2 linked regions of the Oligoflexus sp. genome follow. The protein of the gene in region 1 binds, or shares a complex with, the protein of each later gene. Links are inferred from orthologs where the notes say so. Each region holds a gene or a part of one and is shown on either strand. Other genes may lie near its edges.

Evidence for each region.
Region 2: the proteins of fliF (region 1) and fliG are in contact, whole or in part, in a crystal structure (PDB 5TDY), measured with the Thermotoga maritima proteins. The link is inferred for Oligoflexus sp. from one-to-one orthologs. Residues at the interface, in WP_004082905.1 of Thermotoga maritima: Glu501, Leu502, Leu505, Leu506, Glu508, Leu509, Ile512, Phe513, Pro517, Ser518, Asp519, Ile520, Ala521, Ile523, Val524, Arg525, Leu526, Trp527, Phe528, Phe529; in WP_004082903.1 of Thermotoga maritima: Gly8, Arg9, Lys11, Ala12, Leu15, Leu16, Ala18, Leu19, Lys23, Gln26, Val27, His30, Leu31, Thr35, Gln38, Leu39, Glu42, Lys54, Lys55, Val57, Leu58, Glu59, Glu60, Phe61, Leu62, Leu64, Ala65, Lys66, Lys68, Lys85.

What each region holds. Positions count from the first base shown.
Region 1 is NZ_DASTAT010000131.1:33,667-36,825, forward strand. The notes cover bases 229-3,067. They hold fliF (flagellar basal-body MS-ring/collar protein FliF), read left to right. Parts: upstream 229-762; coding sequence 763-2,373; downstream 2,374-3,067. Other genes in these bases: flgC (flagellar basal body rod protein FlgC), read left to right, coding at 229-385; fliE (flagellar hook-basal body complex protein FliE), read left to right, coding at 401-733; VFO10_RS27745 (FliH/SctL family protein), read left to right, coding at 2,384-3,067. Also shown: more of flgC, read left to right, coding at 1-228; more of VFO10_RS27745, read left to right, coding at 3,068-3,159. UniProt on the Escherichia coli protein: The M ring may be actively involved in energy transduction.
Region 2 is NZ_DASTAT010000115.1:40,501-43,754, reverse strand. What follows is about bases 20-2,953. They hold fliG (flagellar motor switch protein FliG), read right to left. Parts: upstream 2,021-2,953; coding sequence 1,019-2,020; downstream 20-1,018. Other genes in these bases: VFO10_RS25085 (competence/damage-inducible protein A), read left to right, coding at 2,203-2,953; VFO10_RS25095 (PilZ domain-containing protein), read right to left, coding at 20-895. Outside these bases: more of VFO10_RS25095, read right to left, coding at 1-19; more of VFO10_RS25085, read left to right, coding at 2,954-3,254. UniProt on the Escherichia coli protein: FliG is one of three proteins (FliG, FliN, FliM) that forms the rotor-mounted switch complex (C ring), located at the base of the basal body.

The sequences.
Region 1 (3,159 bases):
CATGAATGTCCTGTCATCCAACCTTGCGAATGCCAACACCACGCGCACACCGGAAGGTGGACCTTATAAGCGCGAGGACGTGGTCTTTGCGGCCAACCCGGCCAGCGGCAGCCCCTTCGAAGGTTTTTTGGATGAAGATACCGGCACGCAGCTGAAAAAGGTGCAGGTCGTCGATATCCATAAGGACACCAAGGCTCCGCGCATGGTTCTCGATCCTTCGCATCCCGATGCGAATGCCGACGGCTATGTGGCGATGCCCAATATCCAGGTGATGAGCGAGATGGTGAACATGATCGCCGCCACCCGTGCCTTTGAAGCCAATACAACGGCTTTGAATGCTTCCAAGAGCATGGCGAATACCGCCATCGAAATCGGTCGCGTCTAATAGGAGCCTTGAGCGATGCAACGCATAACATCATCGCTGCGCTTCGGCAGTGAAATCCTCGGCGAGCTGCGCGATCTGAAAGCGCAGAAACAATTCGAAAGCGCCGGTCAGGGTGAAGAAAAGCCGAAGACGAGTTTTATGGATCATCTGAAAACGGCCGTCGAGGAAGTGAACCAGGGTCAGATTTCGGCGGATAAAAAAGCCACCGACCTTGCCAATGGCAAGGATACGAATATCCACGAGACCATGCTGGCCGCTTCGCAAGCCGAACTGTCTTTCAACCTGATGGTGCAGGTGCGGAATAAAGCCCTGGAAGCCTATCAGGAAGTCATGCGCATGCCTGTTTAATCTGCTGTTGAGGGGTGACCGTGGAAAGAATGAATGACTTTTTCAGGAACCTCAGTCAACGCCTGGGGGGCTTTTGGCAGTCGCTGAATGGCCCGAAGAAAATCGCGGTCATGGCCGCGGTCGCGCTCCTGCTCGGCGGCCTTATTTCGCTCTTCTTCGTGGGCGATCGCACCGAGATGGCCTATCTCTATCCCAATCTCTCGGAAACCGACAACAACGAAATCGCTTCGGAACTGCGCAAGCAACGCGTTTCGAACTTCATCATCGACGACAAAGGCATCAAGGTTCCAGCGGAACAGGTGATGCCTTTGCGTTTGAAATTGGCCCAGGAAGGCCTGCCGACCCGCGGCATGATCGGCTGGGAGAAATTCGACGATCAGGATTTTACGCGAACCGAATTCGAGCAGAACATCAATCGGCTGCGCGCTATCCAAGGCGAGCTGGCGCGAACCATCAGTTCCATTGAAGGCATCACCTCGGCACGCGTGCATATCGTGATGCCCAAAAAAGCCCTCTTCCAGGAAGATGAGCAGGAACCCACGGCCGCGATCTATATCAAGGTTCAACGCGGCAAGGAACCGAGCCAGAAGCAGATTCGCGGCATCACCCATCTCGTGTCCCGCTCTGTCGAAGGCATGAAGCCCGAGAAGGTCACGATCATCGACCAGGAAGGCAAGATGCTGACCAAAATCGAGTCCGATGATCCGACGACCAAGCTCACTCAGGAAATGACCTCCTATCGCCGCACCATCGAAGCGGAGATGACCAGTAAAATCAAAACTCTGGTAGGCCGCATCGTCGGCCAGGATCGCGTCGATGCCAAGGTCGATGTCGATGTGGACTTCACCCAGGAAGAGCAGACCATCAATGATATAGATCCGGATAAGGTGGTGGTGATTTCCTCGAACGTCAACAATCAGGAAATGGCCGGCAATGGCCTGAATCCCACGGGCATTCCCGGCGCCAAATCCAATGTTCCTGGTGAGCAGGAGGATCTGGCCGTCAACTCCAATTCCACCAAAAGCAAAAGAGCCAGTGAGCGGGTCAACTATGAAGTTTCGAAGACCAAACGTCACAAGGTTCTTCCCGTGGGTACGATCAAGCGCATTTCCGCGGCTGTGATCGTCGATGGAACACAGATCTATCCTTCCGATGGAACCGCCCCTGAATTCCAGGCGCGCGCACCCGACGAAATGCGCAAGATCGAGGACCTCGTGCGCTCCGCCATCGGCTTCAAGGATGGCCGTGATGAGGTGAAGGTTCATAACCTGATGTTCGAACTCGCGGCGACCCAGGTTCAGGCCATCAAAGAGAAAAAGCAGGAAAACCGCAAATACATCTCGACCCTGGTCGTGTCCTCGGTCATCGCCCTGGCCCTGGTCTTCTTCTTCGCCTTCATCGTCCGTCCTTACTTCCGCTGGCTGTCCTATGATCCCGAGCGGAAACGGAAAGAGGAGATCGTCGAGGAATTCAAGCCCGACTTGGAGATGGGCGGTATCCAGAACGTGCAGGTGAAAGAGGACGTGCCCTTCGAGAAGCTTTCGCCGCAGGAACAGATCCTTTATCTGGCCAAGCATGAGCCGGCCCGGACCACGGAAGCTCTGCGGATACTCCTGAACCCGCATCAATCGTCTCACTGAGGTTTGAAGCATGCTGAATCAGGCCAACAATCGCAGCCACGGGCGCTTCATCAAAAAGGATGATCCTGTGCGCAAGGTGATGAACATCAGTGAATTCAATCTGATGGAAATCTGCGACAAGCCCGTGACCTATCATGATAACGCCAATGCCAATATCATCCATAACCGCCTTCACGCGGAAGAGGAGCTGGCCGAAGGCGTACGGGATTCCTACGAAATCAATATGAGCTTCCCGCACGAACTGCGTCCGGTCATTCGCCCTCTCGACTTCACCGAAGAGTGGAAGAAGCAGAAAAAAAGAATGGCCAACCGGCATCACCGGCTGGAAGAGGAAGAGGAATTCGAGCTGGATGTGACCAGCCTTTTGAAAGAGAACAAGATCGACTTCAAAAAGGCGACCTTCAGGGTCATTGAAACCGCGATGCCGCAGCAGAAAAAGGATGTGAAGGAAGCCAAGCCGGCCGTAAACCTTTTCCCGCAGGCCATGCCGGTGAAGGCCAATGTCGAAGCCAAGGCCGCAGCTCCTGCGCCTCAACCCGCGCGTCCCGCGGCGCAAAAAGCTCCCCCGCCGCCTGCACCCGAGCCGACGCATCATACGCAGGCCGATGCCGATGACTTTGTTCCCTATGCCCCGACCCGCGACCGGGCGAATCCCGAAGCCCAGGTGCAAAGAATGGAGCCGCCGAAGCTGACCGAAGAGGAAAAGGAAACGCTGCGCAATGAAGCGCGGGCTGAAGGTTATCAGCAGGGCTTTCAGCAGGGCGAGGAAAAAGGCACGCTGAGCGC
Region 2 (3,254 bases), on another replicon or contig:
TATTCTGCCGATAAAACGACAGCACCCGCGCGCTCTTCAGATCCTGCTCCGCAAGGTAGGGCCCCGGCGCGAAGAAGCTGCTCTTCAGCATCGCAACCTGGGGATCATCCTTGTCACGCGCAGCAAACTGGACCCGCAGCAAAAAATCCAGATAGGGAATCGGAAACCCGGCCTTCATGATCTCCTGCACATGCAGCTGCGGTTTTTGAATCATGGCCATCTTCGCGATCTTTGCCAGAGTCTTTTCCGACTTCTGCGCGAAGTTCAGCATCAGAACATCCGACGCCCACCAGTCGCGATCGGGCACGGAGCGATCGACGATCAGGTCCTCCACGAACGAGGTGGAACCGGGGATGTTGAATCGCGCTTCCACGGGTTGACCAGGCAAAAGAAAGTGTCGATTTTCCAAAGGGGCGACGAGGATGAATTCAGGATGCACCGCACGGATGCTGAAGTAATCATGCTCATCAAAGAACATGGGATTTTCAATTTCAAGGAAACCGCAGGTATCCATGCCAAGGTTGATGGATGCTTCCACCTTCTTCACAAGATCCTCGGCATCGCTCACCGATTCACCGGCCGCAGCCGACACACCGACCCGCAGATACTGCGAGCCCTGTGAGCTGAAAACGCTCTTATTCCGAATTTCCACGGAGGTCGTAAAATAACGGCGGGCATCATAATAGAGTTTCAGCTGCACGACGCGGCCGATCGGCAGCTCGGCATCGACCTGAGGTTCGCACACAAAAGCGAGGCCTGATTCCGAAAGGCTGATCACCTCGCCACCCACCGTTCGCGAACCGCCCAGGATCAAAAACGCACGAACATTCTCACCCAGATAAAGTTCCCGCCTTTGCGCGCGTTTCTTCAGCAGCTGACGGTTCTGATTGGCCATGGCTTTCCTCGTACTTGGGGCGCTTTTGCGCTACGATTCAGCTTCGGCCAAGGCTTGGAATTCCTTAAGATATTTCGAATTTGTCCCAAGGATTCCAGAGGGTTAAAGAGCATCAATCCCGGCTTAAACGTAAGCCGCTTCACCACCCTGAGCAATGATAATCTTGCCTTCCTCTTCCAGCTTCCGCGCCACCTGAACGATTTCATACTGCACCGATTCCACGTCGGAAAGCTTCACAGCGGCCATCGCCTCCATATCCTCTTTCAGCATCTTCGCGGCACGCTCGGACATATTGCGGAATACCAGCTCGGACACGGCTTCGGACGCTGTTTTCAGGGCCGTCATCCACTGCTCGGGCTTCACATTCTTGATGATTTCCTGGATGCCGCGATCATCAATCTTGGCAAGGTCATCAAAGACGAACATGAGCTGACGAATCTGCTCGGCAAGATCCGGATCACGTTCTTCCAGGTTGTCGAGGATCTGCTCTTCCGTGGCCTTATCAATAAGGTTGAGCATCTCGGCGATGGGCTCCACGCCACCGATCTTCTGGCTCGAAATCGAACCCATGGCCTGAATTTCGTTGCGCAGAACATCATCAATCTCGTCGATGATCTCGGGAGCCACGGCATCCAGGTTCGAGATGCGCAGGATGATTTCCGTGTGCAAGGCTTCCGGCAAAAGCTTCAGGACCTCGCCGCACTTCTGCGGATCAAGGTGGGCCAGGATCAGAGCGATCGTCTGCGGATGCTCGTTCCGAATGAAGTTGGTCAGGGTCCTCGGATCAATCAGCTCCAGGGCATCCAGGTTCGCCGATGAACCGAGCGCCAACTGCTCAATGAGTTCATCCGCCTCGCCGCCTTTGAAGGCGCTGCCGATGACCTTCATCGTGAAGTCGTTGCCGCCATAGAAGAACTTTTTGTTCTGCTGCAGGATTCCGTAGAATTCCATCATCACTTCGTCGATGATTTCCTGCTCCAGGCGCCCGAGGCGACTCATGGCGCTACCGATGCGTTTGATCTCAAACTCGGTCATGCTCTTGAAGATTTCGGCGGAAATCTCTTCACCGAAAGAGAGAAGAAGAATCGCTGCTTTTTGCGCGCCACTGTACTTATTGGTTGCCACCGGGAACTCCTGCCATGTAAACCTTGACAGTTCTATTGTATGCCACAAAGGCGTCAAAAGGCAGAGTCTGTCAAGGCTTTGACACAGGACCTCTGCTCTTTTATGCTCACCTACAGCTTTGCCGCCAGACCCTGGGCCGCAACGCCGGAGCTTTTGTCATTCCCCTGGGGACGGAGAATAATATGGAACCATTACGCGCCAGTATTCTCACCATCGGCACCGAAGTCAGCACCGGGCAGATCGTGAACAGCAATGCCGCCTGGATCGCCGATCAGCTCGTCAATCTGAAGATGAACCCCGTCTGGCATTTGGCAGTCCCCGATGATGAACGGGAAATGACCGACGCCTTGAATTTGGCAGCCGCCCGCACGCGGCTGCTTTTTATCACCGGCGGACTGGGTCCGACGACCGATGATATCACCCGGCAGGTGGTCAGCCGCTGGTGGGGGGATACTCTGGAATTCCAATCCGGCAGCTGGGAAAAAATTATCCAGCGCTTTCAGATGCTCGGCATTACACCGCCCGAATCCAATAAGCAGCAGTGCTATTTTCCCAGCCAGTCGCGTGTCCTTGATAATCCCGCGGGCACAGCCGACGCTTTTTATCTGCAAAGAAAGGACCTCCAGGTCTGGATCCTTCCCGGTCCGCCCGAGGAAATCAAAGCCATCTGGAAGAGCAGCATTGAAAGACAGCTCCTGGAGCTCGGTCGCGACAGCGATGCTTTCCGTCTGTTCCGCTGGCATCTGATCGGCAAAAGCGAATCGGCCGTGGGCGAAATCGTCGAGGCCGCCATCGCAGGATCGACGATGGTATCAGGGTACAGGCCGCACGCGCCTTATATCGAAGTGAAAATCTGGTGCCGGGAAAGCGAACTCGTTAAGAATCAGCCCTGGCTCGATAAACTGAATGCAGCCCTGAGCCCCTGGCTCATCGGCCGTGATGATGAAGACAGCATAGATCGTCTCCTGGCGCGCTTTCATGCGTTCTCGCACATCATTGTGAAGGACTCCGGTTCCTCGGGAGCCTTCGCCGATCGTCTGGGCCAGGCCTGGAGGAAAATCGGGAACAGCAGCATTCGTCTGGAAAGCCACGAACAATTTCCCTGTGCTCAGCCTGAACCGGAAAACGCGCCGCTGCGTCCAGGACCGGGTGAGTTGATCCTTGAAATCCTGCCCGTTCAGGACGATGGAACCTGGACCATCATCTGGCGCTCGGAACAGGTCAACCGTCAGAA